One region of the Paenibacillus sp. IHB B 3084 genome, then DNA from elsewhere that is predicted to be linked to it. Evidence: predicted binding sites of a transcription regulator. Region 1 holds the regulator's gene; each other region holds the start of a gene.
What was found. Region 1 encodes Rex, which represses fermentation and respiration genes when NADH is low (regulators of the CRP and FNR family bind a similar motif). Its sites were predicted from a motif close to TTGTGAAATATTTCACAA; they were not measured.
Positions count from the first base shown of each region.

Region 1 (8,024 bases):
GTCCGTGCCCCCTACCCCCAACTCCCCTCCCATAAAAAGAGTGGTGTTTGGAGTGACTCCATAGCGGTCAGCCAGCGGAGTGGGCCATTTGAATCTGAAGAAGCGAAGCGTTCGCCTTTGCCGCCGGATTTTCCCCATAAGAATCTAATCGAAAAAAATCCGGCGGCAACAGCGATCGTAAGATCAAATGGACTACGCAGCGCTCCTAGCGTCCCTAACACTCCCAAACCACCATCAGCCAGTCCTCACATCACTCTAGTAATTGGGCAAAGTATACTTTACCCCCACCGATCCCCCATCCGAGAAGCGATAAAAGGTATAGTAATGATGACTGCCGTCATCATAAAACAGCTGCCACACATATTGACCGTTAAACACACTCGGCTGAAGACTCACAATATCTGCACCCGGAAGCTGCTGCTGGATCATCGCCGTCATTTTTTGCTCGTCGACTCCGTTTTTCAGTAGCTCGGTATGAACACCACTATTATCTGTGACAGGTACATTCGGTTGGCCCTCCACTTTTTGAAAAGGAACCCACACCATAATATTTTCGTTCTGAGCATTTTTCCCTTGAACTACCCAGTATACCTGATCCCACACCGACTTCCACGTCTGCGTCGTGCTGACCAGACCACCCGATTGCTTGGCCTTTACGATAGCGGCATTTCTCTCGGTCACCTGGTCTTGAGTAACGTAGGAATAATACCAGAAAATGCTGACCAGGACCAGTATGACGGCCAGAATGGCGACCGCTATCCATTTTTTCTTGTTTTTCAAACCTGTGCTTCCTCTCTAAGGGGATGTGACACCTGAATTAGCGCGACAGCAGCCCTTCAAAGGCGGCTTGGGCCTCATGCTTGATACGTTCCTCATCCATAGTCAGGCACTCACCGTTTTTCACAACCTGACGACCGTCTACCCATACATGAGCCACGTCTTTGGCGCTTGCAGAGTATACGGCATGGGAAATGAGATCCGTACGCGGCAGGAAATGCGCCTGATTCAGATCGAGCGCGATAAAGTCTGCCTTGTTGCCTGCTGCCAGCGCTCCTACCTCTTTCAAGCCAATCGACTTCGCTCCGTACTCCGTTGCCAGACGCAACGCCTCACCCGCAGGAACTGCGGTTGGGTCGCCAGATACTCCCTTGTGAATGAGTGCAGCCAGACGCATTTCCTCAAACATATCCAGGTTATTGTTACTCGCGGGACCATCTGTTCCGAGAGAGACAGTAACGCCTGCACGCAGCAGGTCAGGCACTCTTGCCACACCACTTGCGAGCTTCAAGTTGCTGCCCGGATTATGCGAAACCGCTACACCACGTTCAGCCAGCAAAGCTATTTCTTCGTCATTCAAATGAACGCCATGGGCAACAAGCGATGGACGGGAGAAAAAGCCCAGCTTATCCAGATGTGCAACCGGACGCAAGCCGTAATCGCGTACGTTTTGCTCTACTTCGGCAATCGTTTCGGACATATGCGTATGCAACGGCAAGTCCAGATCATGCGCTGCCTGTACGAATTTTTCGATAAACGCAGGCGGGCACGTATACGGCGCATGCGGAGACATCATGGTCGTAATGCGACCGTCTGCTTTTCCATGCCAATTACGCGCAAAGGTCACAGCCTCAGCCAGCTTGATCCGCTGTTCTTCCTCCGAACATAGTCCAATCGCTCCACGCATCAGACTGGCACGGATGCCGGACTCTTCAGCTACACGAGCCACCTCATCCATATGATCGTACATATCCAAAAAGGTTGTTGTACCACCTTTCAGCATTTCCAGCACGGACAAGGACGTACCCCAGTACACATCCGTAGACGTAAACTTGGCTTCCATCGGCCACATTTTTTCCTGTAACCATACTTGGAGAGCCAGATCGTCCCCATACCCACGTAGCAAAGACATCGCCGCATGACCATGTGTATTAATCAGGCCAGGTAAAAACAGCAGCCCGTTACCGTCAATCGCGTCCGTCTCTTCCTCACCCGCTGGCAAAGTCTCACCAATGTAGGTGATGCGGCTATCCTCCACGATCATATAGCCGTGGATTACCCCGGCTTCCGGTCTGTTCACGGCAAAGGAGCCGTTTTTAATCATCCATTTATTCGCTGTCATGTTGCGTATCTTCCTTTCCGTCCTCCAAATAATAAGCAAGGCTTAACAAATCCGTTGTAAAATCTGTGGCATGTACCCGAATGTTTGCCGGTGTCTTGAGAGTAGTGGGTGCAAAGTTCAAAATTGCTCCAATCCCACTCTCAATGAGCCTGTCAGCGACGTGCTGTGCTTCAAAATCCGGTACGGTAATAATCCCGATCCGAATGTTTTGTTCCTTCACGGTCGCTTCCAGTTCATCCATCGGCTGTACGACCAGCGTATTGATCCTGGTTCCAACTTTATCTGGAACAGCATCAAATACCGCTACAATTTTCATATTGTCTTTTAAATAAGCATTATAATTCGAAAGGGCTTGCCCCAGATTACCTGCTCCGACCAATACCACGTTAATTTGCTGGTCGATTTTCAGGATATGGCGTATTTTCTCGATAAGATAAGTAACATCATAGCCGATACCCTTACGGCCAAAATCTCCAAAATACGCGAGATCCTTTCGAATTTGAGCCGGATTCAGATCCAGTCTTTGTCCCAGCTCCTGGGAAGAGACCGTAGACACCTCCCGTTTGTGCAGTGCATTCAGATAACGTAAATATACGGGTAACCTCCGTACGACAGCCTCTGAAATTTTATCTGATTTCATACTTGCTCCCCCTAATTGTAACGGACACATTTAGATGTCCGTCCGTTATGCCTCTGTCTCCGGGGCGGATTGGAGCCATTCGGCGATGCGGGGCACCATTTGCTCCGTCGGCATATGCTCCATTTTTGGTCCCGGTAATGAGTACAAAAAATGCTTCCCGTAATAGGATTCGATCACACGCGTATCGTAAACGATAACGACCCCGTGGTCGCTCGCCGTACGTACCAAACGTCCAAATCCCTGTTTGAAGCGAATGACAGCCTGTGGAACAGACAGCTTCATAAAAGGATTTTTCTTCTGCTGCTGGAGCAGCTCACTTTTAGCCTCCAGCAGCGGGTGATTGGGCGGTTGGAACGGCAAGCGGACGATAGCCAGACACGTCAGCGCCTTGCCCGGAATATCGACGCCTTCCCAAAAGCTGCTGGTTCCCAGCAACACAGAAGCTTTCGCTTCCTGAAAACGTCGGGTCAGCTTGCTGCGGCTCCCACTGTCCACGCCCTGCCCCAGCACGGTGATATCGCTGGAAGACAACGCCTCCTTAAGCGGCTCATACACCTGCCGGAGCATACGGTAGGAGGTAAAGAGAACGAGCATTCTCCCCCGCGTCGCTTGAGCAGTCGCGCCTAGCGAGCTGACGAGCATATCTACAAAATGCTCATCTCCTACACTGCCCTTCACGCTCGGGAAATCTCTTGGAATGACTAGCAGCACCTGATCCCTGTAGTTAAAGGGTGACGGGAGCTGCGTAGTCATCAGCCGTCCTTGATCTGCGGCCTCCTGCAAGCCGAGCTGATCGGTCATGTACTGAAACGACTTATCCACCGATAAGGTAGCAGATGTCAGAATAATGCTTCTTTTTTGTCAAAAAACATTTCTTTCAGCTGGCGGCTCACATCGACGGGCACCGCATAAAATTGCAGCGACTTGCTGCGGAATTGCCCGCTCGCTTCAAGCCAGTATACGGTCGTTTCATCATCCAGCCGCATGAAAAAGCGCAAGCTTTCCCTAATGCCTGCCAAATCCTTGAGCAGCCCCGTAATATCCGTAATGAGGCTGTCAGCCGCATAATCGTCATGTTCTTCCTTCACATCGAGCATCAGCTTGTCGCCCTTGCGCAAAATTTCGCTCATCGTTACATAAAGCTGATTTTCCAGCGCAGCCGCCTGATCCCACTTGGCAGGCTTGGCCGATGGCTTGAGACGGGAAGAAAACTGCCCTGTTTCGCCCGGTGTCGCATCACTTCGCTCCGGCAGCATGCCAAACAGCTTGTCGCTCAGCAAATCCCAAGTCTCCTTGACCTCCAGCACGAGCGGATACAACTGGTCGATGGTAGAGGCCCAATCCGTCGACTTCTCATGCCCCGACTTTGCCAACTGCTGACGCAGCGAAGGCAATTGTCCGTTCTTGCTGTCCTTGAACAACCGGGTCAGCGTATGCACGAGTGTGAAATATTTCATATGCATGCCCAGATGCTTACCAGCAACTTCCTCCAGGTGATGGGCTTCATCAATCACCAGATGCTCATAGCTCGGCAATAGCTGATGACTTGCTTTTACGTCCGTGAACAGCTTGGAGTGATTCGTAATAACCACATCCGATATTCCCGCCTCATGGCGCGCACGATGATAAAAGCATTTGCGGAACCACGGACATGAACGACCAAGACAGGACTCGGAATCACTGGCCACCGTTTCCCAAAAATCTCCGCCACGATTACTCAGATTAAGTTCTTCATCATCGCCGGTTTCCGTCAACGTCAGCCAGACGATCATCTGGGCGGCTGTAATTAAATCTTCCTTCGGCGTTGCGAAGTCTCTTCTGTTTATTTTATGTTCAAACTTACGCAGACACAAATAATGTCCCCGGCCCTTAAAAATGGCAGCCCGGAACGGGAACGGGATCACCTTGGTCAGCATCGGAATATCACGCTCGCGTAATTGCTCCTGCAGGTTGATCGTATGCGTACTTACCATGACTCGCTGTCCATTTTTCACACTGTGATACAGCGAAGGGAGCAAATAACCAAGGGACTTGCCTGTCCCCGTACCCGCCTCGATCAACAGGTGCTTGTCTTCACTCAGCGCCTGATTCACACCCTCAATCATTTGCGTCTGCGCTTCGCGCTCCTCATATTGGCTCAAGGATGAACGTAAATTGTCCCGCACATCATCCATGTATTCCTCAAAGGAAATACCTGCCAGCGGATTGGGGTCGTCCTCTCTGCGAGGGGCATTTAGCTCCGTCCAATCCTCCACCTTCAGTGCAAGCTGACGAAAAAACTGATGACCCTCCAAATCCTGAATAGGATCATGTTCTTTGTCTTCACGCACCCCGTCCAAAAACCATCCGAGGTCACTGTCTTCCTCTGCGAACAAATCACTGAGCCGCTGTATCGTAATCAAAGGCAGCGCGTGAAGCTCATCCAGACATTTTAAAAACACCTCAGCCGTAGCCAACGCGTCGCTGTCTGCTTGATGAGGTCGGTCATGCGCCAGCCCAAATTCGGAAGAAACAAAACCCAGCTGATAGGAAGATAGCGATGGAAACATGATTTTCAGAAAATCCATCGTATCCAAAATCCTGCCGGTAAACGGCAAGTATCCGCACCGATCCAAAGCGCTTTGCAAAAAATTAAAATCAAACGCCACATTATGACCGACCAGCACAACATCGTCCAGCATAGGTACAAGCTCCATCATCATCTCTTCGAGCGCAGGAGCATCCTTGACGTCATCGTCTGTAATCCCGGTCAACCCGGTAATAAAAGGCGGAATGGATCTGCCAGGGTTCACATAAGAACCATAAACACGGGAAATGCTGTTATCATGATCTATAATTGCAAGTCCGACTTGAATGATGTCATCCGCGGACTGGGTGCCTGTCGTTTCAAAATCCAATACCGCAAATTTCATTCGGGCTTAATCCTTTCTTTTGACACATACAAAAAATAATAACTCTGTATAACAGCATAGCAGAAGATCGCCTGTTTGGAAATTAAGACAGCCAAAAAAGACGATGCACACGCCGCCTGGGGAGGTGGGTATGCATCGTCTCGCTCGGTGTCTGACAACTATAGCCATGTCATCATGGAGCTGTCGTACCGAAGCATTCCGGCACCGGACAAACAGGCTTCCATATTGTGCAACGGCTCGGGCAAAGCAGGATCGAACTGATGCGCGAGAGCAAAACATTTTTGCGCCTCCTCTACATCAGCCTGCTTCGCCATAAGACAGCCCAGCGCATTATAAATGACCGCTTTCAGCCCAGGCTGGTCTGTCAGGTGCAGCACCTTCTGAAAATGGCGTACAGCCTCCGCTGTGTCCTCCAGTTGGAAATACGCCATCCCCATATACATCTGGCTTTGCCAACTGTTCGGAAAATGCTGTAGCACCTGTTCAAATTGGCGGATGGCCTCAGGATACATGAGCAGTCGGTAATATCCTTGACCCCGAGTAAAAGCTGGCAGCTCCTTTTCAGGCAGCTCAGCGTCAGACATACCAGACTCCGCGGAAAAACCTGCAGCACGCAGGCGAACCATTTTTTCCTCAAAGGCCAGCCATTCATCCATAATTCCGTCACTCATTCTCCGCAGCAAACTCCAGTGCTGTAGCAACTCCTGCCTGCGGGAGCCCTGGGCTGATGGGTAATGCTTCACGATATCATCTAACATGCTGTTCATTTCTGCGAATACATGCTGGAACATGTGCATCCCGCCCTTACGAAAGATGGATTAATACACTCACATTTTTCGCTTAAAGGACGGGTTTCATCCGCACTCCCATTCATTACATGATCGTGGCGTGTACTTCCTTGTTCGCCTTTTGGGCAGGTTTGTTATGTTCATCGACGAATACAACGGTCGGTTTGTATGTTTTGGCCTCTTCATTCGACATGGAAGCGTAGGAAATAATAATGACCGTATCACCAGGCTGCACCAAACGCGCTGCTGCGCCGTTGAGACAAATCACACCGCTACCACGCGGTCCGGGGATAACGTAAGTTTCCAGCCGGGCTCCATTGTTATTGTTCACAATTTGAACCTTTTCATTCTCCAGCAGATCGGAAGTCTCCATCAGATCCTCATCAATAGTAATACTACCCACATAGTTAAGGTTGGCTTCGGTAACCGTTGCCCGGTGAATTTTGGATTTCATCATCGTTCTAAACATGGGAAAGCACCTCCGCCTTCTGTATTCTCATATTATCAATCAGTCGAGTGTTCCCAAACTTTACAGCCAGCGCTACAATGATGTCTTCTTCGACATCACTTAGTCGCTGCTTGGGAAGAAGGGGCTCCAGACTTGGAAAGGTTAAGATTTCAATGTAGTCAATGTCAGCCAATGGTGAGGAGGTAATCGTAGTCTCCACCATTTGGTATAACTGACGGATCGTAAACGTATTCTGCACATCATCTTCGCTCACTTCACGCACCTTGCGCAGTGACTGTGACAGCACCAACGCCTGCTCCCGCTGTTCCGCGCTCAAATACACATTACGCGAGCTAAGGGCCAAACCGTCGGCCTCTCTGACGATAGGACAAGGAACGATGGTCACGTTCATATTGAGGTCGTTCACCATCTGCTGGAGCACCGCTACCTGCTGCGCATCCTTCATGCCGAAGAAGGCCAGATCAGGACCTATCATGTTAAAAAGCTTGGCAACTACGGTGGTCACACCATCAAAATGTCCCGGACGGGAAGCGCCACATAACCGATCCGTCAAAGCAGATACGCTTATTTTCGTACGGGTTGGCTGTGGATACATTTCTGCTACAGTTGGTAAAAATACGATATCCACACCTTCACGCCGCGCCACCTCTAAATCACGCGCTTCATCGCGAGGGTAGCTATCGAGATCCTCGTTAGGTCCGAATTGAATCGGGTTTACAAAAATGCTAAGTACCACCGTATCTGCCATTTCACGCGCCTTGTGCATCAAGCTCGCATGGCCTTCATGTAAATACCCCATCGTCGGCACAAAGCCGACTGTATGTGGCCGTATAGCAGCGGAACCTTGTTCCGCTTTTGCTCCGTCTGCGCCGAGCTGTCGGCGTTCAGCAATGGCCTGCCGCAGTTGAGCCACTTCTCTTACGATAATCATGACCGGGATTCCACCTTTTCCTTAGCTTGTTCCTCTTGTTCTTCTTGTTCCTGCACTTGCGCCTTTTCCTGACCTTTCTTATGGCCGTAGAGAGCCTCTACAACACTGTCGTCGGCGCTGAACACATGCTCTTCAGCCGGGAAGGCCCGCCCCTTCACATCGCTC
Region 1 is NZ_CP013203.1:5,124,614-5,132,637, reverse strand. Features, by position in the region: gene ASL14_RS24080 (hypothetical protein) at 12-221, opposite strand; gene ASL14_RS24075 (cell wall elongation regulator TseB-like domain-containing protein) at 256-780, opposite strand; gene ASL14_RS24070 (amidohydrolase) at 818-2,119, opposite strand; gene ASL14_RS24065 (redox-sensing transcriptional repressor Rex) at 2,106-2,759, opposite strand; partial or broken gene dinG (ATP-dependent DNA helicase DinG) at 2,805-5,671, opposite strand; gene ASL14_RS24055 (tetratricopeptide repeat protein) at 5,830-6,462, opposite strand; gene panD (aspartate 1-decarboxylase) at 6,545-6,928, opposite strand; gene panC (pantoate--beta-alanine ligase) at 6,921-7,859, opposite strand; gene panB (3-methyl-2-oxobutanoate hydroxymethyltransferase) at 7,856-8,024, opposite strand, start outside.

Region 2 (8,024 bases), 2.3 Mb from region 1:
ATGATTGTAAAATCATGGCTGGAGGCTGAATTTGAAGGTGGCCGCCATGGTGACCGCATCAAGATGATTTCAGATATTGAAGAGCAGCATTTGTGCTGATAAACAACCACTTATAAAACATAAATGACTTGGAGGAGATTACATTGGCTAAAAGATTAATCGCGAGCACGAAAACGGATATTTTGAAATTTAGCGCAGCAGATCTAAAAGAGTCCATTCTGGCTTCTGAAGGGCGCGTCATTATGGGACAACATCTTGTAATGATAAACACCGGTTTGGTTGATGGTGTCACCAATGCGGAAATCCAGGCTGCCTACGGCGCAGATATGGTTATGCTGAACGGCTTTGATATGATCAAAGAAGAATCCAATATCGGATTGCGTGAAATGAAGCATGGCAAGCTGGCTGAGAAGCCGTACAGCCTGAAGCAAATCAAGGAATGGGCCGGTATTCCGCTTGGTATTTATTTTGAGTGTCCAAGCCCTGATGCACAGGTTGCGGGAGAGCAATATGTAGAGGCCAAAGAAGGTAGAGTCGCTTCCAGAGAGAACTTCCTGCGCGCCCTGGAGATCGGAGCCGATTTTATCGTATTGGGAGGCAACCCTTCCGCGGGTACAACCTTTGAACGGATCATTGAGGCAACCAAACTGGCAAAAGAAACGCTGGGAGACAAAATCTTGATCTGTGCAGGGAAGTGGGAAGATGGCACCATTGAGAAGGTATTGGGTGATCCGCTGAGCGAGAGACCTTCCAATGATATTATCAAGGATTTGATTGATTCGGGTGCTGACGTTATTACTTTACCGGCTCCTGGCTCCAGACACGGCATTACAGTGGAGCATGTTAGACAGTGCGTAGAGTTTGTCCATTCGTATAAACCGGGAACTCTTGCTCTTTCTTTCCTGAACAGCTCAGTTGAAGGGGCAGATGTTCAAACGATCGCCTGGATCGCACTCATGATGAAGCAGACGGGTGCAGATATCCATGCTATTGGAGATGGTGGTTATGCAGGAACACCTCTTCCCGAGAACGTGTACCAGCTTGCATTATCCATTAAAGGACGCAGACATACAATCAAGAGAATGGTAGGGAGAAGTCGGTAACGATTGACCCACGTAATTTAAAGACTCTATATCCTTTTCGTACTCCTTGGAGTGCGTGTAGAGTCTTTGGATTACTACCATTTATGTAAACGTTTACTTTCATAGAAATATGCCAAATGAGGATTAAAGGAGCGAGCATCATGTCCAATGAAAAACTGGCAAAAGACATTTTAGCGTCCGTTGGCGGAGAAGGAAATGTCTCTAGCTTGGTGCATTGTGCCACTCGGCTGAGATTTAAATTAAAAAACAGGGATCAGGCCGACAAGAACAAAACACAAAATATTCCCGGGGTTATTACAGTTGTTGAAAACGGTGGACAATATCAAGTGGTTATTGGGAATACGGTAGGTGATGTATTTAAAGAAATTTCCAAAATCAGCAGTATTGGTGACAATGCTGCCCAAGACCAGTCCTCCGCGTCTGAAGGTAATTGGTTTAACAAAACGGTGGACATTATTTCGGGTATTTTCACACCATTTTTGGGGGCACTGGCAGCTTCAGGAATTTTGAAAGGGCTTTTATTAATGCTTGCCTCGTTGGGGTGGCTCACCAAAACAGGTGGTGTCTATTCGATCTGGTTCGCTGCCGCAGACAGTATCTTTTATTTTCTGCCGATAGCGATTGCTGTGACCTCTTCGAAGAAATTTGGAGCCAATACCTTTGTTGCGCTTGCGATAGCAGGGGCTTTGGTGTACCCGAATATTATTACTTTATATAACGATAAAGCAGATATTACCTTCTTCAATATTCCTGTTGTTCTTATGAGTTATACTTCTTCGGTTATTCCAGTGATTATCGCGGTTTGGTTACTATCGATTCTGGAGAAATTCCTGAATAGAGTTATTCATGATAGCGTGAAAAATTTTATAACGCCACTTATCTGTCTTATGGTCATTGTTCCCTTGACTCTGATCGCGGTTGGGCCGATTGGAATATATGCAAGCTTGGGACTGGCTAAGGGTTACACTTTCTTATACAATTTGAGTCCAATTGTAGCAGGAGTCATCGTAGGTGCTGGGTGGCAGATGCTGGTTGTTATGGGGCTGCACTGGGCGTTTGTTCCTATTATGTACAATAACATTGCGGTATACGGTCATGATACCCTGAAACCATTATTTGCGCCTTCTAACTTTGCACAAGCAGGTGCGGCACTGGGTGTATTCCTTAAAACTAAAAATCCAAAAGTAAAAGCTATTGCAGGTCCTGCAACGATAACCGGTCTGTTTGGTATCACGGAACCGATCATCTACGGGATTAGTATCCGCTACAAAAAACCGTTCGTATGGGCTGTTATCGGGGGTGCTATCGCCGGGGCGATCACGGGTGCTTCGGGTTCCGTGGCCATTGCTCCAGGTATACCAGGCTTGGCATCCCTGCCGATTTTCTTCGGCACAGGATTCGCCGGATTCGTAATTGCCATTACAGTGGCTTATGTATTCACAGCCATTACCACGTATTTCTTTGGATTTAATGATTCCATGGAAAAAGAAATGGTTGCAGTCCATGAAGAGAAGAAAGAAGTTGAAACCCCAGCTCCTGCGCTGACGAATGAGAACATTTCCAGCCCGCTGACGGGTGTTGTCAAACCTTTATCCGAGATATCTGATGAAGTATTCTCCACAGGAGCCATGGGTAAAGGCGTTGCTATTGTGCCTGAGGACGGCAAGCTGCTTTCGCCATTCAACGGAACTATAGCTAATGCCTTCCGCACAGGCCATGCGATTGGCATTGTATCGGATGGAGGAACGGAGATCCTGGTCCACATCGGTATGGACACCGTCAAATTGAAAGGACAGCATTTTAAAACGCATATCTCAGAAGGGGATCGGGTTACCAAAGGTCAACTGCTAGTCGAGTTTGATATTGAGGAGATTAAAGCTCTGGGCTATGACATGACTACACCGATTATTGTGACCAATACAGCCGAATACTCTGATGTTAAGGTGCTGGGAAACAACCGAGTGCACACGGGAGATTCATTGCTGGAGGTCAAGCTATGAATACAATGGAAAGACTAAATCAAGTCAATGCACCTCTGGTCATTCAAGAGGTAATGAGTGAGGCGTTCCGCCCGTATGGGAGGCTGCTGACTCATTTCAATACGACAGGGCTTATCAAGTATGCAAAAGAAACCACTATCGTTCCCAATCAGGGAAATCATTATGTACCCTCGGTTGCAGAACTCGAAGCCTTTGGTGTAATTCATCGGATTCAAGATGAAGTGTATGGCCAACTCCCGATTCAGGCTGGCTTTTGTGCAGGGCAGAATACAGGACTAACAGGGCTGGAATATCATCAGGGCAGCGAGGTGGTGATTGCCGCGACGGACTGTATCCACCTTGTCGGCAAAGTACAGGACATTGAAAATAATACCTATGGTAGCGAAAATGTTCAGGCTTTTTTCCAGCCTAAAAACACAGTAGTTGAGCTATATTCAACGACACTTCATTATGCTCCTTGCAAGGTTGACAGTGAAGGATATTTGACGATAGTGATCCTATCGGCAGGAACGAATATGCCGCTTGAAATAAGTGGGGACCATCAGGGAAACCCATTGCTTACGAAGAAAAACAAATTTCTTATGGTTCATAGTACACAGACGGAAAAAATCGCGGCTGGGGTTCATCCCGGGCTGCACGGCAAGTTGATAAATATTTCATCAATCTGAGTCAAAGTCAATAATTCATAAAGCAAAGAAACCGCTTCTGGAGCAAGTTGAATGGTAGTTCCATTCTTCCAGAGGACGGTTTCTTTGTCGATTAATCTATAAAATATATAATGTGGAGTGCCATAGAAGTTAAGCTGTTCTGTAGAAAGGATTGCTGCGCGATTAATTAACGGATAGGGATATCCCTTGTACTTTGACGTTTATCATGCCAATGGATAGGCCCGTATATTTCTCAATGGCTTCCCGAACATTCTTCTGTAATTCTCTGCCTACATCGTACATTCTTGTTCCGTAATGAACAACAATGCTTAAATCGACATCCAGTCCTGATCCTGTCACATGAAGTTCAATGCCATTTTGCAGGCTTTTCCCACTTAACTTGTTAGTGATTCCTTCAACGACTCCTGTTGACATCGATGCAATTCCCATTGTTGCCGTTGCTGTCTTGCCAATGATTTTAGAAATAGCATCCTTGGAAATCGCAATACTCCCTAGTACGTTTTGAATCAACATGTAGATTCCTCCTCGCGTGGTACGCCTCTTCATAATCCAGTGTGATCATTAATCAGTTGCTTTGAATCCATGGTAAAAAGTATTTATTACCAGTGCCGCTGCAGAATTTTTCGCAATATTGCCGTTCCTTACTTGCTGCCATGTTAGAAAAAGCAGCGAGTAGAGGACATTCATGATCCAATCTTTATCGATATGCGGAAGAAAATAACCTTTTTGTTGCAATATTTCAATTACATGTAATATGGGTTCCCTTAGCTTCTGATCCGCTCCTTCAATTTCCTTGTTGAAGTTGACGGATGCATCATGAGCAAGAAAATAAATTTTATCTCCTAACGGAATAAGTGCCTCAATCAACTCTGGAATGTAATTTTCATAGTTTTCCTCGTCCAAGGGAATCCCTTTCATGGTTTCACTTACGACTTCGATGGCCCGAAATCCCAGATAAATCATCAGTTGCTCTCTGCTTTCAACATATCGATGCAATGTGGCAATACCAATTCCGGCATAATCGGCAATCTCATTCATGGAGGCGTTTGGCTTTTCAATAAGTAGCATGGTAGCTACATCCAAAAGGCTGTTAAGCCTCGCTTGCTTGATCGTTGTCATGTCTTTCTTCATTGGAACTCCTTATTTATTTGATATCATATATTATTAATTGATAGTTTTTTGTATCATTTAATTAAATTTTAAATCAAATATTGAGAAGAGTCAAATAGGAGCATCCACTTTTCAAAAATCGTCATTATAACTCAATTTCAATTTCAATTTCGGTTTCAGTTTCTTACCTTTATCCCTTGAATTTGAATAGGGAAATCCCTAAACATTTATAATTTGAACTACATTGTGACTGTGATCACATATAGCTCTATCTGCTGCATTAGAATAGAAGCATAAGCAATATTCATAGGAACGTAGGAGATGTCGTCGGATAGGAAGCATCGCCGAATGAATGGAGGAACCGGTATATGATAAACAGTAAACAGAAACTTGTGGTTATAGGGAACGGGATGGCTGGTATCAATACGGTCGAACAAATTTTGAAATTAACGGATAAGTATGAAATTACGGTCCTGGGAAATGAGCCGCATCCGAACTATAACAGGATCATGCTCTCTTATGTGTTGGAAGGTAGTAAAACGATTGATGATATCATACTGAACGATTTGCAATGGTACGCGGATCAAGGGATTACTTTATATACAGGAAAAATGGTGAAAAGCATCGACGGTGAGCACAAGAAGATTCACACCGAAGACGGACTGGAAATTGAATACGATGTGGCTTTGGTGGCTACTGGCTCACAATCGTTTATTCTACCTATTCCGGGCAAAGAATTACCGGGTGTCATCGGTTTCCGAGATATCGCCGATTGCTCGGCAATGCTTGAGGCGGCGAAGACCTTTAAAAAGGCAGCTGTCATTGGTGGAGGTCTATTGGGGCTGGAAGCAGCTAAAGGCTTGGTCAACCTGGGTATGGATGTTACGGTCGTTCATTTAATGGAGGATTTGATGGAACGTCAGCTGGACCGGGAAGCCTCTGCGATGCTGAAAGCAGAACTAGAACGCCAGGGAATCAAGTTTGCTATGCAAATGCAAACTTCGGAGGTGTACGGTCAAAATCGGGTACAAGGATTGCGGTTTTCAGACGGAAGCGAGTTGGAAGCGGATTTGGTCGTTATGGCCGTCGGGATCAAACCTAATATTCAGGTAGCTGTGCAAAGTGGTATGGAAACGAACCGTGGTATTGTAGTCGATGATTTGATGAGAACCTCTGTGCCGGATGTATATGCTGTAGGGGAATGTGTTGAACACCGCGGAACCTGTTACGGCTTGGTAGCTCCGCTGTTTGAACAGGGGAGTGTAATTGCCAAACATTTGGCAGGTGCGGATACTGAAGGTTATATGGGATCGGTGGTTTCCACCAAGCTCAAAATTTCAGGGGTGGATGTTTTCTCGGCTGGTGAATTCATAACCCAGCCTGAACATACGGTGATTGTGGCAAAGGATGAGTGGAAGCGCACGTACAAAAAAGTGCTGCTTCGTGAAAATAAGATTGTTGGAACTGTACTGTTTGGCGATGTGAGCGAATCTGCTAGCCTTCAAAAATATGTGCGTCAGCAAACGTTGATGACGGATGAGATATATGGACAGATCATGGGTACCGGATGCAGTAAAGACGGGGCTAAGACCTTATCCGCCGAGACCATGGCAGATGATGAAATTGTCTGTGGCTGCAACGGTGTGACCAAAAAGGCGATTGTCGATGCGATCAATGAAAATGGACTGACCACAGTCGACGAAATTAAGGCATGTACCGGTGCCACACGTTCCTGTGGGGGGTGCAAGCCGGTCGTTGAACAAATTCTCCAGTATGTTCTTGGAGACAGCTTCAAGACGACAGCCAAGCAAGGAATATGTGGCTGCACAACATTGAGCCGGGACGAGATTGTAGCGGCTATTAAAACCAAGGGTCTTACAACGACGCGTGAAGTCATGAATGTGCTTGGTTGGCATAATGATGAAGGATGCTCCAAATGCCGCCCGGCGCTGAATTATTACTTGGGTATGATTAACCCGGATACCTATGAAAATGAGGAAGATTCCCGTTTCGTCAACGAGCGGTTGCACGCGAACATTCAAAAAGATGGAACGTTTACAGTTGTTCCAAGAATGTACGGCGGTGTAACAACTCCAGAGGATTTGAAGAAAATAGCTGATGTTTCTCTTAAATACAACGTTAAAGTTGTTAAAGTAACAGGAGGACAGCGGCTAGATTTGATTGGTGTCCGTAAAGAGGATTTGCCTAAAGTATGGGAAGAACTCGATATGCCGTCGGGATATGCTTATGCCAAATCTCTTCGTACAGTTAAAACCTGTGTTGGATCACAATTTTGCCGTTTTGGCACACAGGATTCCATGGGAATGGGAGAGTTGCTGGAACGGAAATTTGAAAGATTGGATTTTCCGGCAAAATTTAAATTAGCGGTCAACGGGTGTCCCCGCAACTGTGCGGAATCGTGTACGAAGGATATCGGGATTGTAGGTAATGATGGAGGCTGGGAGATCTTTATCGGTGGAAACGGCGGTATAAAAGCACGGTTGGCTGATTCGCTCTGTAAAGTGAAGACGGACGATGAATTGATTGATATTGTGGGAAGCGTGATGCAACTGTACCGGGAAACAGGCCAATACCTGGAACGTACTTCGGAATGGGTCGAACGGACCGGCCTTGAAGAGATACGGAAGGCTGTCGTTCACGATGTAGATCATCGCAAAGCTTTAGTAGAACGGATCGAATTTGCACTGCAGCAGGTTGAAGATCCCTGGAAAAAGATCATCAACGATGCCGATTCACGCAAAAATTTATTTGAAGTAGTTACACCATCTGTTGTGTGAATGCTTTTTAAATAATGCCTTAAGAAGGGAGCAATCAAGCGAATGATCAAGCATGCTGAATGGCTTATCGTCGGTAACAGTAAGGATTTCCCCAATAGAATTGGGCGGACTATCCGGTTGGATGATAACGAAATCGCCGTTTTTCGCACTTCGGAGAACAAGCTTTACGCTGTTGAAAATTCCAGCCCTCATCCCAAAGGAGGGCCGCTTACCGAAGCGATGGTATCCGGTCATTACATTTATGATCCGCTATGTGATTGGAAGATTGATTTGGAGACGGGTATCGTTCAAGAGCCTGATCACGGACAAATTAAAACATTCACCATTCGGGAAGATGGAGACGAA
Region 2 is NZ_CP013203.1:1,904,877-1,912,900, reverse strand. Features, by position in the region: gene rpiB (ribose 5-phosphate isomerase B) at 1-99, shown strand, start outside; gene ASL14_RS08945 (DUF7916 family protein) at 144-1,103, shown strand; gene ASL14_RS08940 (beta-glucoside-specific PTS transporter subunit IIABC) at 1,244-3,103, shown strand; gene ASL14_RS08935 (DUF4867 family protein) at 3,100-3,771, shown strand; gene ASL14_RS08930 (Asp23/Gls24 family envelope stress response protein) at 3,934-4,284, opposite strand; gene ASL14_RS08925 (TetR/AcrR family transcriptional regulator) at 4,333-4,902, opposite strand; gene nirB (nitrite reductase large subunit NirB) at 5,250-7,679, shown strand; gene nirD (nitrite reductase small subunit NirD) at 7,722-8,024, shown strand, end outside.
Region 2: the regulator Rex is predicted to act here: its motif matches at 5,126-5,143, upstream of nirB (nitrite reductase large subunit NirB).

Region 3 (8,024 bases), 170 kb from region 1:
CACGGCAACCCGCTTCATCCGCAAAAGCATTTGGCAAAGGCCGATCATGAGGCGTTTCTTAAAACGGTTCGTTTGGCGGAAAAGCTGGAAGTTCCTGTTGTAAACACCTTTTCCGGCTGTCCGGGTGATCATGAGGATGCGAAGTACCCGAACTGGCCTGTTGCGCCGTGGCCGAATGATTTTCAGGAAGTGCTGAAATGGCAATGGGAAAATAAAATTATCCCTTACTGGACCGAAGCTGGAAAATTTGCAACGGATCATCATGTCAAAATCGGGCTGGAGTTGCACGGTGGCTTCTCCGTTCATACGCCAGCAACCTTGCTTCGTCTGCGTGAAGCTGTGGGAGAAGTCATTGGTGCCAATCTTGATCCAAGTCACATGTGGTGGCAGGGGATTGATCCGGTACAGGCGGTTCAAATTTTGGGCCGGGAGAGAGCCATTCATCATTTCCATGCCAAGGATACGACGATTGACCCGATTAATGTGAATAAATACGGTTTGACCGATATGCAGGATTACTCGAATATGCTGGATCGTGCTTGGCAGTTCCGTACCGTCGGCTATGGGCATGATATCAAAACCTGGGCGGATATTATTAGTGCTCTCCGTCTGGTGGGTTACGATTATGTAGTGAGTATTGAGCACGAGGATGGTCTGATGTCCGTCGAGGAAGGCTTTACTAAAGCCGTTCACAATCTTCGCCAGGTCCTTATTGAAGAACCGCTGAGCGAGATGTGGTGGGTCTAACCTAATAGGGGGAAGTATTGATGATTAACGTCACCATTTGGAATGAATTTTTGAACGAGAAGCTGAATGATGAAGCCAAACAGGTATATCCTGATGGGATACACAAGGCATTGGCTGATGGGCTGTCAGGCGAAGGATTCGCCATTCGAACGGCTACATTGCGTGATGATGCCGAGCATGGTTTGGGAGAAGAAATCCTGAATTCCACAGATGTGCTGCTGTGGTGGGGGCATAAAGCACATGATCAGGTGAGTGATGAAATTACAGCCCGTGTTGTAAAGCGGGTACAGGAAGGTATGGGCTTGATCGTGCTGCATTCGGGACATTTTTCCAAGCCGTTCAAAGCCCTGATGGGCACAAGCTGTGATCTGAAATGGAGAGTGGCAGGCGAACAGGAAATTATTTGGTCCGTCAATCCGTCCCACCCTATTGTGGAGGGCATTGACGCTAAAATTCTGTTGGAGCACGAAGAGATGTACGGTGAGTTTTTTGATATCCCGGCGCCGGATGAATTGGTTTTTGTCAGCAATTTTGAAGGTGGAGAGGTGTTCAGAACCGGTTGTACCTTCCGTCGTGGCAGTGGTAAAATATTTTATTTCCGACCGGGTCATGAAACGTATCCAACCTATTACCAGCCTGATATCCTGAAGGTTATTGCTAACAGTATTCGTTGGGCTTATCCTACAAGCATTGTTCAACCAGTTTATGGTAAAAGCCAACCTGTCAGACCTCTTGGTGGTGTATTGGTATAATTTTCATTTATTGGCTTCTATAAGCTTGATATTGAACAGACTGACAGGCGGAAATCTCTTGAGATTCCGCCTGTTTTTGATTTAACGTATTTGCCATATACCTCTTATGCCGGTTTATTGTATAATCAGCTTTGGTCATGGCAACTTTATCGGGCTGGGTATTAAATTAAGAAGAAAGTGTTTTCTTTCGGGATAAAGTATGCTAAAATGATATATACTAACAAAAGGAAAGCTTTATAAAACCGAAATGCTAAAGAAGGTGAAAAATATGGAGGGTCAACCGCAACTTGCGAAAATGTGTCCGCGTTTTGAAAGTGCCTTTTCATGTCTGGGTAAGCGCTGGAACGGACTGATTATTCAATCTATGATGAGCGGTCCCAAGCGTTTTAAGGATATTTCCAATCTGATTCCTACAATGAGCGATAAAATGCTGTCTGAGCGGATGAAGGATCTGGAGAATGAAGGGATTCTTACACGTCATGTATACCCGGAAACTCCTGTCCGCATTGAATATGAGCTGACGACCAAAGGCCGTGCACTTCAGCCGGTCATGGAACAGATTCAATATTGGGCCGAGGAATGGATTAGATGAGTATCAAGCCGAATAAACGTTTTTCATAGTAAAACAGCCTTTTCCTAGGAAAAAGGCTGTTTTTTATTTTGTAATTCTTAATAGCCTTTGGCGCGGCCTGCGATTGAAAATAATCGGGTTGCAGTACGACGGGGGACACGGGTTTGAATATCAAGCGCTGCCATACGGAACGTACCGAGGCAGGAATGGCAAAGTCTTCCCGCATAAACCGGGGAATGGCAGGACTCGCAAGGATAATCAAGCTGACTATAAGTGGTTGGAAACTTGCCCGCTCTTACCCAGTCTGTGAGCAAATCCATAGGTGTGCCGGTTGCTTCACTAAGCTGGCGAGTATGAGTAGTGGGATGTTTCCACAAATAGTTGGAACAGCGATCATAAAATAAATTTTCTTCTTGGATACAGGTATTGCACAGGTTTCTAAGATTTTGCCGGAAAACGGAACCACACTTTGGGCAATTAGCAGTATGTATCTCCATAGAAACCAGTCCTTTATATCGATTTATAGTGAATATTTAAAATTTATTAGTTACATATTACTATGACTTTATACCTATATCAATCTTTATTTAAGGAAGAGACGTTTTTTAAGTATATGTTAAAGTCTGAATTGACATAACCTTATTACTTATGTATTATTACTTACATAAAGTTACTTATTGAGAAAAATAAATTGAAAAAAGATAAGGGGATTTTCACATGATGCCATCTTTGTTTTTAGCCCACGGATCACCTATGCTTGCTATTGAACAGACAGAATATACTGCTTTTCTGGAGCAGCTTGGAAAGAGTATTCGCCCGAAAGCTATTGTTATCTTCACTGCCCATTGGGAGACGCAGACATTGACAATTAGTTCGATAGACGGCATTTACGATACGATTTATGATTTTGGCGGTTTCCCACCGGAGCTGTATGCAGTGAAATATCCGGCTCATGGTTCGGTGGAGCTGGCGGCCAAGTTGAAAGAATTATATGAGCAAAAGGGCATTGATGTACAAACAGATCGGGCGCGAGGGCTGGATCATGGGTCCTGGACACTTCTGCATCGTATGTATCCTGAGGCGGATATCCCGGTAGTTCAGATTTCCGTGAATCCGTTTCTATCGCCGAAAGCACAATATGCTATCGGAGAAGTGTTGCGCGGGCTAGGTGAACAGGATATTTTGGTCATTGGGAGTGGTGTAACTGTCCATAATCTGCGCATCGTCAAATGGGGAGAAACGAAAACAGAGCCTTGGGCTCTTGATTTTGATGACTGGATTATTGAAAAGGTACAGAATGGAGATGTGCAGGCCTTGGACCGCTATGAAAGTGAAGCCCCGTATGCTCGTCAGGCGGTACCGAGGGCTGAACATTTTGTACCGTTGTTTATTGCCATGGGGAGTGGAAATCCGGCGAATAGAGCCAAGGTTGTCCACAGAAGCTATGAGATGGGGAATTTAAGTTATCTGTGCTTCCAGTTCTAAAAGTGTGGAGAAGAATGTTGGCGGGATGTTAGGCGCTTCACGATCCATTTGATCTTACGATCGCTGTTGCAGCGGGATTCTTTTGGGTTGTATAAGACATTTAGAGGTGAGAACTCCCGCTGCAAAGGCGGACGCTTCGCTTCTTCAGATTCAAATGGATTGCTCCGCTGCTGCCCGCCATTTAGGTGGAGTGGGAGTGTAAAATTAAGAGAGTGTTCTGTAAGCCATACAGTTTACAGAACACTCTCTTTTACATAAAATAAAACAAATAATTTAAATTCGGCAAATCTCACGCGGGCACAGTTCACAATGACATATGCCTTGCAGCATTTCCAAATCCTTGACAACGATCATGCCATTATCATATTCGACTGCATTTTTTTTGCGCAAATCACTCAGCATCCGGTTTACACTTTCACGGGTGGCACCGATCATATTGGACAGGTCGGTATGAGTAATTTTTTTATGAATAAGAATATGCTCGCCGTGAGGCTCTCCGTAGGTGTTGCACAGACGGATCAGTGTGGAGCACAGAGCACCGGGCTTGCCGTACATCATCAAATCGCGAAACTTGGTCTGGGTAATACGGTGGTGGGACCCCATCCATTTCATAAAGTCAATGGCAAAATCACAGTGCTGGCAAATGAGCAGCTCCAAATCCGTATGATCGACAACACCGATATCACTGTCCTCCAGAACTTCGGCAGAAAAGGAGTGCTTGGTACCGAAAAATGGATCAGCTTGACCAATCAGATCGCCGCTTTGGTACATATATAGTATAAGTTCCTTACCCTCATCCGTTGTTTTTGTTACTTTTACGCGTCCGCGCTTGATATAAAACAGCTTATCTGCTGTATCTCCTTCCCAGAATAGATGCGAGCTTTCTGGCATGACCCGATCTTTCATCATCACTTGCAGCCGGTTGAAGCTGGCCTCCGAGAAGCAACAGGTGTTGCCGCGGGCTTCCATTACGTTTGCAGGGTTTCTCATCGTCCATTTCCCCTTTGTTTCCTTTGTTTTTTTATCTGCAACTTGATCAATTCAAATTCATTATATACCTGTGCTATGCGTTTTTGGGGCAAGAAGAGGGGGTAAAAGTGGCAGAATTCCAAACTTTGTGATTTAATTCACTTCATAAAATAAAATTTTAAATAGATTGTGAAAAAAATCACAATATATCTTGAAAAGCTGTGTTACGATCAGTGCGTGAACAAGAGATAGTACACGAGATAACAGGAGGATGAGGGAAATGGCTGTTAAAAACGAGGTTATCCAAAAAGAGCAAAGCGCTGAGCAGTATATTCAAACACTGATTGACCGGGGGAACCGGGCACAGCAGGCTTTCATGAGTATGAATCAGGAGCAGATTGACGAAATCGTACAAGCTATGGCAATTGCAGGGATGGATAAGCACATGCATCTGGCGAAGCTGGCTGTTGAAGAAACAGGACGCGGTGTGTATGAGGACAAAATCATTAAAAACATGTTTGCAACAGAATATGTCTATCATAGTATCAAAAATGAAAAAACCGTTGGTGTCATTGAAGATAATGACTTTGACAGTTTTCAAAAAATAGCAGAGCCCGTCGGCATCATTATGGGGATCACTCCAGTGACTAATCCGACTTCAACTACAATGTTCAAAGCGTTGATTGCTATTAAAACACGTAACCCGATCATCTTTGGTTTCCATCCATCCGCTCAATCGTGTAGTGCGGAAGCAGCTCGCGTCTTGCTTGAAGCAGCCGTCAAACATGGTGCTCCGGCCGATTGTATTCAATGGATTGAAGCTCCATCGATGGATAAGACAAATTCACTCATGAATCACCCGGATGTGGCGCTGATTCTGGCAACTGGTGGATCAGGCATGGTTAAGGCGGCATATAGCTGCGGTAAACCTGCTCTGGGTGTAGGCCCAGGTAACGTGCCTTGCTTTATTGAAAAAACAGCAGACATCAAGCAGGCCGTGAACGATCTCATCCTCTCCAAATCTTTTGACAACGGTATGATTTGTGCTTCCGAGCAAGCGGTTATTATCGAAGAGCCAATCTTCGAACAAGTGAAAAAATTGATGATCGCTAACGGTTGCTATTTTGTAAATAAAGAAGAAGCAGCTAAGCTCACTCAAGGAGCTATGAATGTCGAGAAATGTGCAGTGAACCCGGCCATCGTCGGACAGTCTGCTGTGAAAATTGCTGAAATGAGTGGTATCACAGTACCAGCAGGAACTAAAATTTTGGTCGCTGAGATTGAAGGGGTAGGAACAAAATTCCCATTGTCTGCGGAAAAATTGAGTCCTGTATTGGCTTGCTATAAAGTAAAAAATGCGGAACAAGGTATTCAACGCGCTGCTGAAGTCGTGGAATTCGGGGGCATGGGCCACTCGTCCGCTATTCATTCGAACGATGAGGACGTTATCGCTCGGTTCGCAAACCGTTTGCAAACAGGCCGTATCATTGTAAATTCGCCTTCCACACATGGTGCGATCGGTGACCTCTACAACACCAACCTTCCATCGCTGACACTCGGTTGTGGTTCGTACGGACGTAACTCGACTTCGTCGAACGTATCGGCAGTCAACTTGATTAATGTGAAAAGGGTGGCGAAACGTACGGTGAATATGCAATGGTTCAAAGTACCTTCCAAAATTTATTTTGAAAAAAATTCGACTCAGTATCTTGCTAAAATGCCTGATATCACACGTGTTGCCATTATCACAGACCCTATGATGGTGAAACTCGGATATGTGGATCGTGTCATCCATTATTTACACCAGCGCCAAACACCAGTAGCTATCGAAGTGTTCTCGGAAGTAGAGCCAGATCCATCGACAGTTACGGTAGAACGTGGTACTGAAATGATGAGACGTTTCCAACCGGATTGCATTATTGCATTGGGCGGCGGTTCGCCGATGGATGCGGCTAAAGGCATGTGGATGTTCTATGAATACCCAGATACTGATTTCAACAACTTAAAACAAAAATTCATGGATATCCGCAAACGGATCTACAAGTACCCGCGTCTTGGTCAGAAAGCACAATTTGTAGCCATTCCTACAACCTCGGGTACAGGTTCGGAAGTTACGTCGTTCGCGGTTATTACAGACAAAAATCAGGGCAACACGAAGTATCCGCTGGCTGACTATGAGCTGACTCCTGATGTGGCAATTATTGACCCTGAGTTTGTATACTCGCTGCCTAAAACAGCTGTAGCAGATACAGGTATGGACGTACTGACACATGCCATCGAGGCCTACGTGTCTGTAATGGCTAGTGACTACACAGACGGTCTGGCAATTAAAGCCATTCAACTGGTATTCCAATACCTGGAGCAATCGGCTCTGAGTGGCGACAAACTGGCTCGTGAAAAAATGCATAATGCTTCCACACTGGCAGGGATGGCGTTTGCCAATGCATTCCTGGGTATTAACCACAGTCTTGCGCACAAATGGGGCGGACAATACCATACAGCGCACGGTCGCACGAATGCCATTTTGTTACCACACGTCATTCGTTATAATGCGAAAAAACCGACGAAGTTTGCTTCGTTCCCTAAATATTCGCACTTTGTTGCGGATGAGCGTTATGCAGAAATTGCACGCATACTGGGACTGCCTGCCCGTACAACGGAAGAAGGGGTTAACAGTCTGATCGAAGCGATCCGCAAGTTGAACAAAACACTCGGTATCGAGGAATCGTTCCAGCAAATCGGCTTCGATGCGAAGGATTTTGAATCGCGTGTAGATTATCTGGCTGACCGCGCTTTTGAGGATCAATGTACAACTGCGAATCCGAAGCTGCCGCTGGTTACCGAATTGGCTGATGTATACCGCAATGCCTTCTACGGACGTTTTGACCAATAATATATAGGTACGAAGAGGCTTGTGACTAAGCATTTTCCCGTTAATACCAACGCAGGCTCTCTATATAGAGGGCCTGTTGGTTTGGGAAGGGAGGTGAACGGCAAGGATAAAGGCACGGGCGTAATCGCCAGGGAAAATAAAGTGATAAATGTCACCTATATTGTGATTTTTGTCACATACTGCACTCTATCATTATTCTACAATAAGGGTGTAAGAAAGGTCCCGACACTGAGCGTAAGACATCGGTGAAAAGGCCGGGCTCGAGACACTATTTAATGTGAAAAAAATCACAAGTCCGGAAGACCAAACAATTTGGAGGGATTTACATGTCGGTGATTGAGAGAGAATTACAAGAGCAACAATCTGGCTGGAGAGGTTTTAAAAAAGGCAAATGGACTAAAGAAGTCAACGTCAACGATTTTATTGAAACCAATATCTTACCTTATGTCGGCAACGAAGAATTTCTGGTTGGCCCTACCGCCAACACAACTGCTCTGTGGGATATTGTATCCGATCTTACCAAAAAAGAGTTGGCAAACGGCGGCGTGCTTGATGTAGACGTAAATACGCCATCCACTATTATTTCACATAAGCCGGGCTATCTAGA
Region 3 is NZ_CP013203.1:4,956,301-4,964,324, forward strand. Features, by position in the region: gene ASL14_RS23170 (sugar phosphate isomerase/epimerase family protein) at 1-747, shown strand, start outside; gene ASL14_RS23175 (ThuA domain-containing protein) at 768-1,499, shown strand; gene ASL14_RS23180 (winged helix-turn-helix transcriptional regulator) at 1,768-2,091, shown strand; gene ASL14_RS23190 (DODA-type extradiol aromatic ring-opening family dioxygenase) at 2,788-3,555, shown strand; gene ASL14_RS23195 (Crp/Fnr family transcriptional regulator) at 3,829-4,545, opposite strand; gene adhE (bifunctional acetaldehyde-CoA/alcohol dehydrogenase) at 4,805-7,417, shown strand; partial or broken gene pflB (formate C-acetyltransferase) at 7,744-8,024, shown strand, end outside.
Region 3: the regulator Rex is predicted to act here: its motif matches at 4,712-4,729, upstream of adhE (bifunctional acetaldehyde-CoA/alcohol dehydrogenase).

Region 4 (8,024 bases), 2.0 Mb from region 1:
TCATGGCTGAAGCATTTGGGCTGCGTTCTATACAGTCTTGATGTTGTCTGCCGGATATTAGAAGATCACAGCTTTGAGGAGCTGTGGTCTTTTTTGTGAATTTTCGGGGTCATTTTCCGTGAAATGATTCGTATGCTAAAGTGAAATGCGCCAATCAACACTTGATAATGATTATCAATATCTTTATTATATAAAGATAGGATGAAGTTTTGATGAATAACGTGCGTTAAGCCCGTGACTATATATTAGATAAGGGAAAGGAATGATTCCGAATGTTTCGTCTGAAAACGGCTAATCTGGATATTGCTTATGAAGATCGGTTGATTGTGGAGGATCTGAACGTTGAAATACCGCAAGGGAAAATCACAGCATTGGTGGGCGCAAATGGCTCCGGCAAGTCCACTATTCTGAAAACGATGGCTCGCATTATGAATCCTAAAGGCGGCAGCGTTCTGCTCGACGGTAAATCCATTCATAAGCAATCCACCCGGGAGGTAGCGAAGCAGCTGGCTATTTTGCCGCAAAATCCGACTGCACCAGAAGGATTGACTGTGACGGAACTGGTATCTTACGGACGTTTTCCTTATCAAAAAGGCTTTGGCTCCATGAAAGCAGATGATCGCAAAATGGTAGAGTGGGCCATTCAGGTGACAGGAATGAGCGAGTTCCACGACCGCCCAATCGACCAGCTTTCTGGCGGGCAGCGCCAGCGTGCATGGATTGCCATGGCGCTTGCGCAGGATACGGATATTTTGTTTTTGGATGAGCCGACTACCTTTTTGGATATGGCGCATCAATTGGAAGTGCTGCATTTGCTAGAATATTTGAACACTTCGGCCGAACGTACCATTGTCATGGTCGTGCATGATTTGAACCATGCAGCCCGGTACGCCCAGCATATGATCGCGATCAAAAAAGGGAAGGCAGAGGCTGTAGGAACGCCAACCGAGGTCATGTCCCCTGACGTGCTGCGCGAGGTGTTCGGTATTGAAGCGGATATCGTAACAGATCCTCGTACGGGTGTACCGCTGTGTCTTCCATATGCTTTGGCCGGACAACCAGCAGTAAGCCAAGCCGTAAAGGGATTGAAACTGGAAGAGAATCAATTAGTAGGCTCCGTTTCCGAGCGGCGTGAAGCCAGACCACAGGTAGCGGCAAGAGGATAAAGGAGACCTAATGAAACCACTGGATTATGATCAGCTTGAGCAATTGGCGCGAATAGTGACAGACACACCAGAAGATGCGGTATACTCCGGGCCTGTGGCAGAATGGCTTGAACCGGATAAGCTTGGCTCTGTGATGGAGTATTATGGTGAGTTGCTGCGTGCGGAAGACGGCTTGACCACAGCCGTTTATTTTGTGAACCAGTTGCGTGGTCTTGTGTTTGCTCAGCATTTTATGGTGTCTTTGTGTGAACGCCGTCTCGATCTGTCGGTTTCCAATCTCAGATTTCATATTTGTTATCAAGGGAAATATCCCGCCATCAGCTTTCAGGTCATCGACACAACTGAGCTGGACAACATCAGGCAGGACGAGCATCATTCATCCGGGCAGGCGCAACAGGCGTTGCGTGACTTTTACAGCTTGCAGATCAGACCGATACTGGAGGCGATGGCTGCGGCTGGAGACGCATCTGTTGGACAGATGTGGGGACAATTTCCGCTGACTTTGCTGTATTTTAAGGATAGAGTACAGCCATCGCTGACCGATCCACAGGATGTGGAGCATTTTGAACAAGATTATTATTATGTGACGCGGGAGCTGGAGGGAGAGGTATTCGGGCGTAAAAGAAACCCGTTTACGGTTCGTCTTGTTGAGCTGGATAACCCTTACCGTCCCGGTGAGAAGGCATATATGAAACCGTCCTGCTGCCAATATTACAAGACAGGTGGAGGCCAGCGGTATTGTTTTGCGTGTCCGAGGATGTCCGCTTCAGAACGTGAAGAACGCAGACTCGAAGTGGCAGCGTCCCGCTAAAGTATCGAGGGATGTTGGCATGTCCGTTTCGTTTTGGGTAAAATAGGTGATGAAACTTAAACCAAGCGAAACAAAGGAGGATGCTATATGTCTGTCTATTCACATCATGCCGTAACACCAGCGAATCAGGAGGTTCCTCTGGATACCTACACCGGTAAGGTGCTGGTCATCGCAAATACCGCAAGCAAATGCGGACTTACCCCGCAATATGGGGATTTGCAAAAGCTATATGATCAATATAAGGATCGGGGACTGGTTGTATTAGGCTTTCCTTGTAACCAATTCGGCGGTCAGGAGCCGGGCAGCAGCGAGGAAGCGGCTGAATTTTGCCAACTGAATTACGGGGTTAGTTTCCCGGTATTCGCTAAAGTGGACGTTAACGGCCCGGATACAGCACCTCTGTTTGAATATTTGAAAAAGCAGCAGCCTGGAGAGCAGGAAGACGGTACGATTCAATGGAATTTTACGAAATTCATTGTGAATCGTGAAGGTGTGCCTGTGGATCGCTTTGAACCCAAGGAATCGCCAGAGGCCATGAAAGCGGCCATCGAGCAATTGCTATAATAGCTTCTGCTTCATCAGAAATATGCGTTTAGATAAGGTTGAATTTCCGGTGTTTTTCCGGGGTTCGGCCTTTTTTGTTGTCTGCATTTCACATTCGGTTGATCGTTGCAGTAGCATTTGGAAGCCTGATAAAAGGCATAATCAAGCCCCGTACGGGAAAAACTGAATGAAGCAAAGTCGTTTCAGCAAACGGCTGACTTTGTATCTTCCTGACTTTAAAAATGTGGACAAATTGTGAATATCATAGAAAGCTATTGCAATGTGAAAAATGTCACATTATAATAAGCGCATGAAGTGAAATAAATCACAATCAACAACGCCGTTACGTGAAAAAATTCACAATTATTATACATTGTATGCCCACACACCAAGGAGGAATTTAACATGAAAGTAGCAGTTATCGGATGTACACACGCAGGTACGGCAGCCATCGTCAACACAGCCAAATGTTATCCAGATGCCGAAATTACCGTTTACGAGCGTAATGACAATATTTCGTTTTTATCTTGTGGTATTGCACTGTACGTAGGTGGTGTCGTCAAAGATCCGCACGGATTGTTTTATTCTTCCCCGAATGAACTGGCTGAGCTGGGTGTCGTGACCAAGATGCTTCATGAGGTAACGAATGTCGATACAGCAGGCAAAACGCTGCAAGCACGCAATCTCCAAACAGGAGAAGAATTTACGGACACCTTTGATAAATTAATTGTAACTACGGGCTCGTGGCCTATTATTCCGAAGTTGGAAGGTATTGAGCTTGATCATATCTTGCTCTGCAAAAACTATAATCATTCCAATGACATCATTGAGAAAGCCAAGCATGTACAGAACATTACGGTTGTCGGTGCCGGATATATCGGTGTTGAGCTGGTGGAAGCTTTTCAAATGAACGGCAAGAACGTAACGCTGATTGACAGCGCTGATCGTATTTTGAATAAATATTTGGACCCGGAATATACTGACCGGATTGAAAATTCCTTGAAGAAGCATGGCATCAAGCTGGTGCTGGGAGAAACAGTGAGCCGTTTTGAAGGAAGTAACGGTAAGGTGAATAAAGTGGTGACATCTAAAGGAGAATATGAAACAGAGCTTGTTATTCTCTGTATCGGCTTCCGTCCTCAAACGGATCTGCTTAAAGGTCAGGTAGACATGCTGCCCAACGGCGCGATCATTGTGAACAATTATATGCAAAGCAGTTGCCCGGACGTATTTGCTGCAGGTGATAGCTGTGCAATCCACTACAACCCGACAGGTAAAGCAGCTTATATTCCATTGGCAACCAATGCTGTTCGTATGGGTACGCTGGTGGCACGCAATTTGGTACAACCGACCATTGCTTATATGGGAACACAGGGAACCTCGGGTATTAAAATTTATGAAGATAATATTGCAGGAACAGGTATGACAGAAGCGGCAGCAACGGACGAAGGTATGGCTGTAGAGGCTGTTACCATTGAGGACAGCTACAGACCTGAATTTATGCCAACCTCCGAAAAGGTACTGCTGAAAGTTGTATATGAGCAGGAGACACGGAGAATTGTTGGGGCACAAATTATGTCGAAGGTGGATTTGACGCAATCCATTAACACGCTATCCGTAGCCATTCAAAATCATATGACCATTGATCAATTGGCCTTTGTCGATTTCTTCTTCCAGCCGCATTATAACAAGCCTTGGAATTTCCTGAATGCAGCCGGTTTGCAAGCCTTGCCGCCAATGTCTGAACGGAAGCCAGTTACCGTATAATTCATTTTGTCTGTGACATTGTTCATAAGTTTGTCAACAATCTGAGACGTATGGACGAATCCTTATAGTACAATATAGAGTAGCATAAGGATTAGGGGGTAAGTAGCTTATGGGTTTGTTTTATATCCTTTTTCTTGTAGTCGTGGCGCTGGGAGGCCTCGGTGGAGTTATTTGGTTCTTGAGAGCAGTTGAAAAGGAAGAATACAACTAAATATAAAGCGCATAGTAGCGCAGTAGACGTAATAATACATGAAAAACAGTCCTTTACCCAAGGGCTGTTTTTTTAATATTTAATAAAGTGATTTTTTTCACAAACAAAATCACTGATTTTAAATAAAATATGAGAGAGAACATTCGAGTGAAAAGATGTTAAAGGAGCGAAATATATGGCAAGTTATAAACCGGGGCAAATAGCCGAAAAGACGGTAGAAACAGGAGTGGCCAAAGCGAACAATCCATGGACTGTGGCGGTGGTATTGGGATTTTTGGCAGGTGCATTTATTGCGCTGGGTTTTTTGCTGGATATACGTGTTATCGCAAGCGCACCCAAAGAATGGGGAAGTATCGCTACCTTTATTGGAGCAGCCGTTTTCCCTGTAGGTCTGGTATTGGTATTGATCGGCGGCGGAGAATTGCTGACTGGTAATATGATGGCTGTGCCACTGGCGAGATGGGCAGGACGGATCAAGACTGGGGCGATGTTCCGTAATTTGGCGATTATTACGCTAAGTAATTTTGCGGGTGCGTTGTTTGTTGCCTTTTTCTTTGGTCATGTGCTGGGTCTAACCGAGACAGGACCTTATTTGGACAAAGTGGTGGATATGGCGGGACACAAGCTGCATGAAAGCTTTTTGCAATCGTTTATATCCGGTATTGGATGTAACTGGCTGGTAGCGCTAGCTGTATGGTTGGCGTATAGTACGGATTCGATCGGCGGCAAAATTATAGGGATCTGGTTCCCGACAATGTCCTTTGTAGCTATCGGATTCCAGCACGTTGTTGCCAACATGTTTCTTATTCCGGCGGCTATTTTCGCAGGTCATTTTTCATGGACAGATTATATTATGAACTTCATTCCAGTTTGGCTGGGGAATTTGGTGGGAGGAAGCCTGTTTGTAGCTGGGGCTTACTGGTTGGCGTATTTGAAAAAGCCTCATACCGCTGTGCATCCTGTGAATGAATCATCTCAGGCACCCTCGTCTACTGCAACAACTCCGTTGAGTGACCATGCCTGATTAAGCTAAGCTTAGAAAATGGGAACAAAGCAAATCCGCCATGGCAGGTCCGGGGGAACGAAACCTGTCATGGCGGATTTTTTTGGGAGTGGTCCATGATTTGGCATGGAGGATGAGTGTGCTCTCGTCCATAATGCCTTGATCTCTTTTACCCTTGGCATTCAATAATGAAACAGGTATGATCAAAATATAATATAGAATATTAGAAATCCGTTTTGCTGTGAGCAGCAAGCGGATTTTTTTGATTTTTTGGACGGATTTGGGTTGGCAAAATCCTTCTCTTGCCATAGGACATAGCTGTATATATGATAAGAACAGTGTAATTTTTGGAAACAGTAACGGAAAGGAGCATCAACAACATGGATCATCGTAACAGCGCGCCTCCTGAGGCTGTGCTTCAGCAAGACTTGCAAAGAGGGCAGCAAATGACGGAGCGCACGGACGGTGTTTTTCCGGCTGTATGTCCGCTGGATTGCCCGGATACGTGCGGGCTCCTGCTCCACAAGGAAGACGGAAAGATCGTCAAGGTGACCGGTAATCCGGATCATCCCATTACAAAAGGGGCCATTTGCAACAAAGTTCGCAATATGACGGAGCGAGTGTATGACCCCGAGCGGCTGCTCTATCCGTTAAAGCGTGTAGGTCCCAAGGGGCAAGGGAAGTTCGAACGAATTAGCTGGGAGGAGGCAGTCGATACCATTACAGGCCGCTTCAAGGAACTGATTCGCACGGACGGCCCGGAATCTATTCTCCCCTACAGCTATTATGGCAATATGGGCGTGTTGAGTGTGGATGGGATGGATCGCCGTTTTTTTAATGCGCTGGGTTCAAGCCAACTGGACCAGACGATTTGTAGCGTGGCTGGGAATGAAGGCTGGGCATCCGTCATGGGTTTTAAGGGCGGCACCAGTCCGGAGGATACAGAGGATGCTGACCTCATTATTGTATGGGGAGGAAATGTCATCAGCACCAATATGCATCAGGTGGTATTGGCTGAGAAGGCACGTAAAAAAGGTGCCAAGGTAATTGTCATTGATGTTCACCGTAACCGGACAGCGCAATGGGCGGATTGGTTCATTCCGCTATACCCGGGAACAGATACCGCGCTCGCGCTGGGTGTCATGCACGTACTGTTCCAGCAAGGGCTGACGGACGATGAATTTTTGCGTCGCTATACGGTCGGTCATGAGGAACTGCGCGAGCATGTGAAGGCATATACCCCGCAGCGGGTCTCACGCATTACAGGCGTGCCGGAAGCAGATATTATCCGTCTGGCGGAGATGTACGGGCAGGCGCGAGCGGCGTATATCAACATTGGCAACGGACTTCAGCATCACGATAATGGCGGTATGAATGTACGCGCGGTTACATGCTTGCCTGCGCTCACCGGGCAATGGCTGAAGCACGGCGGGGGAGCATCGCGTTCCAACGGCGCTTACGGCAAATTCAACGGCGCCAATCTGGCACGTCCTGATCTGCGTAAGAACCCGGATGCCCGGGTGATCAACATGAACCAAATCGGCGAAGCGCTGCTACAGAAGGACGAGCCGATCAAGGCGCTGCTCGTGTACTGCAGCAATCCGGTTATCGTAGCACCGGATGCCGATCGGGTGACGCAGGGGTTTGAACGGGAGGATCTGTTCACGGTCGTTCACGACCTGTTCCTTACCGATACGGCCCGCTATGCAGATATTGTACTGCCTGCGGCGTCTTCTTTTGAAGGCACAGACCTGTATAAATCGTATTGGCATCATTATATCCAGATGCAGGAGCCGGTCATTGCTCCACTTGGGGAAAGCAAAAGCAACTATGAGCTGTTTAGCCTGCTCGGACAGGCTATGGGCTTTGACGAGGCTGCTTTCACGGAAAGCGAAGAGGACATGATCGCGGGTGCACTTGATAACCCGACAAATCCTTATCTCAACGGTGTGACTTTGGAAGCCTTGAAAAAGTCACCTTTTGTCAAACTGGACATGACGCCGAAGGCTACCTATCTGGATCGTCTGACTACGCCTTCGGGCAAGATTGAGCTGTATTCAGAAAAGATGAAGCAAGCGGGTTTACCCGCGATGCCTTCGTATGTGCCGCTGATTGAAGGATACGACGGAGAGCATCGACCGCAAGCGGACACGCGGTTTCCGCTGATGTTTATTTCGCCGCCGAATCATAATTTTCTGAATTCCACGTTTGCAAATTTACCCAAGCATCAGCGGCTGGAACGGGAGCCTTTGCTGCAAATTCATCCGGAGGATGCTCAGGCAAGAGACATCGCGGACGGTGATCCGGTTACGGTATGGAACGACCGGGGAACGTATGAGCTGAAAGCCAAAGTCACGGGTCTGATGCTGCCCGGTACAGTAATTAGCCAAGGGTTATGGTGGGAAGGTAAAGGACGCAGACAGCGTGCTAATGCGTTGACCTCTGATCGGTTATCGGATATGGGCCGGGGAGCTACTTTCTTTTCAACGGTGGTGAATGTGAAGCGCCAATGAAATAATGTGT
Region 4 is NZ_CP013203.1:3,102,529-3,110,552, forward strand. Features, by position in the region: gene ASL14_RS14600 (LLM class flavin-dependent oxidoreductase) at 1-41, shown strand, start outside; gene ASL14_RS14605 (ABC transporter ATP-binding protein) at 273-1,166, shown strand; gene ASL14_RS14610 (hypothetical protein) at 1,177-1,977, shown strand; gene ASL14_RS14615 (glutathione peroxidase) at 2,065-2,541, shown strand; gene ASL14_RS14620 (FAD-dependent oxidoreductase) at 2,926-4,287, shown strand; gene ASL14_RS14625 (formate/nitrite transporter family protein) at 4,674-5,522, shown strand; gene ASL14_RS14630 (molybdopterin-containing oxidoreductase family protein) at 5,882-8,014, shown strand.
Region 4: the regulator Rex is predicted to act here: its motif matches at 4,584-4,601, upstream of ASL14_RS14625 (formate/nitrite transporter family protein).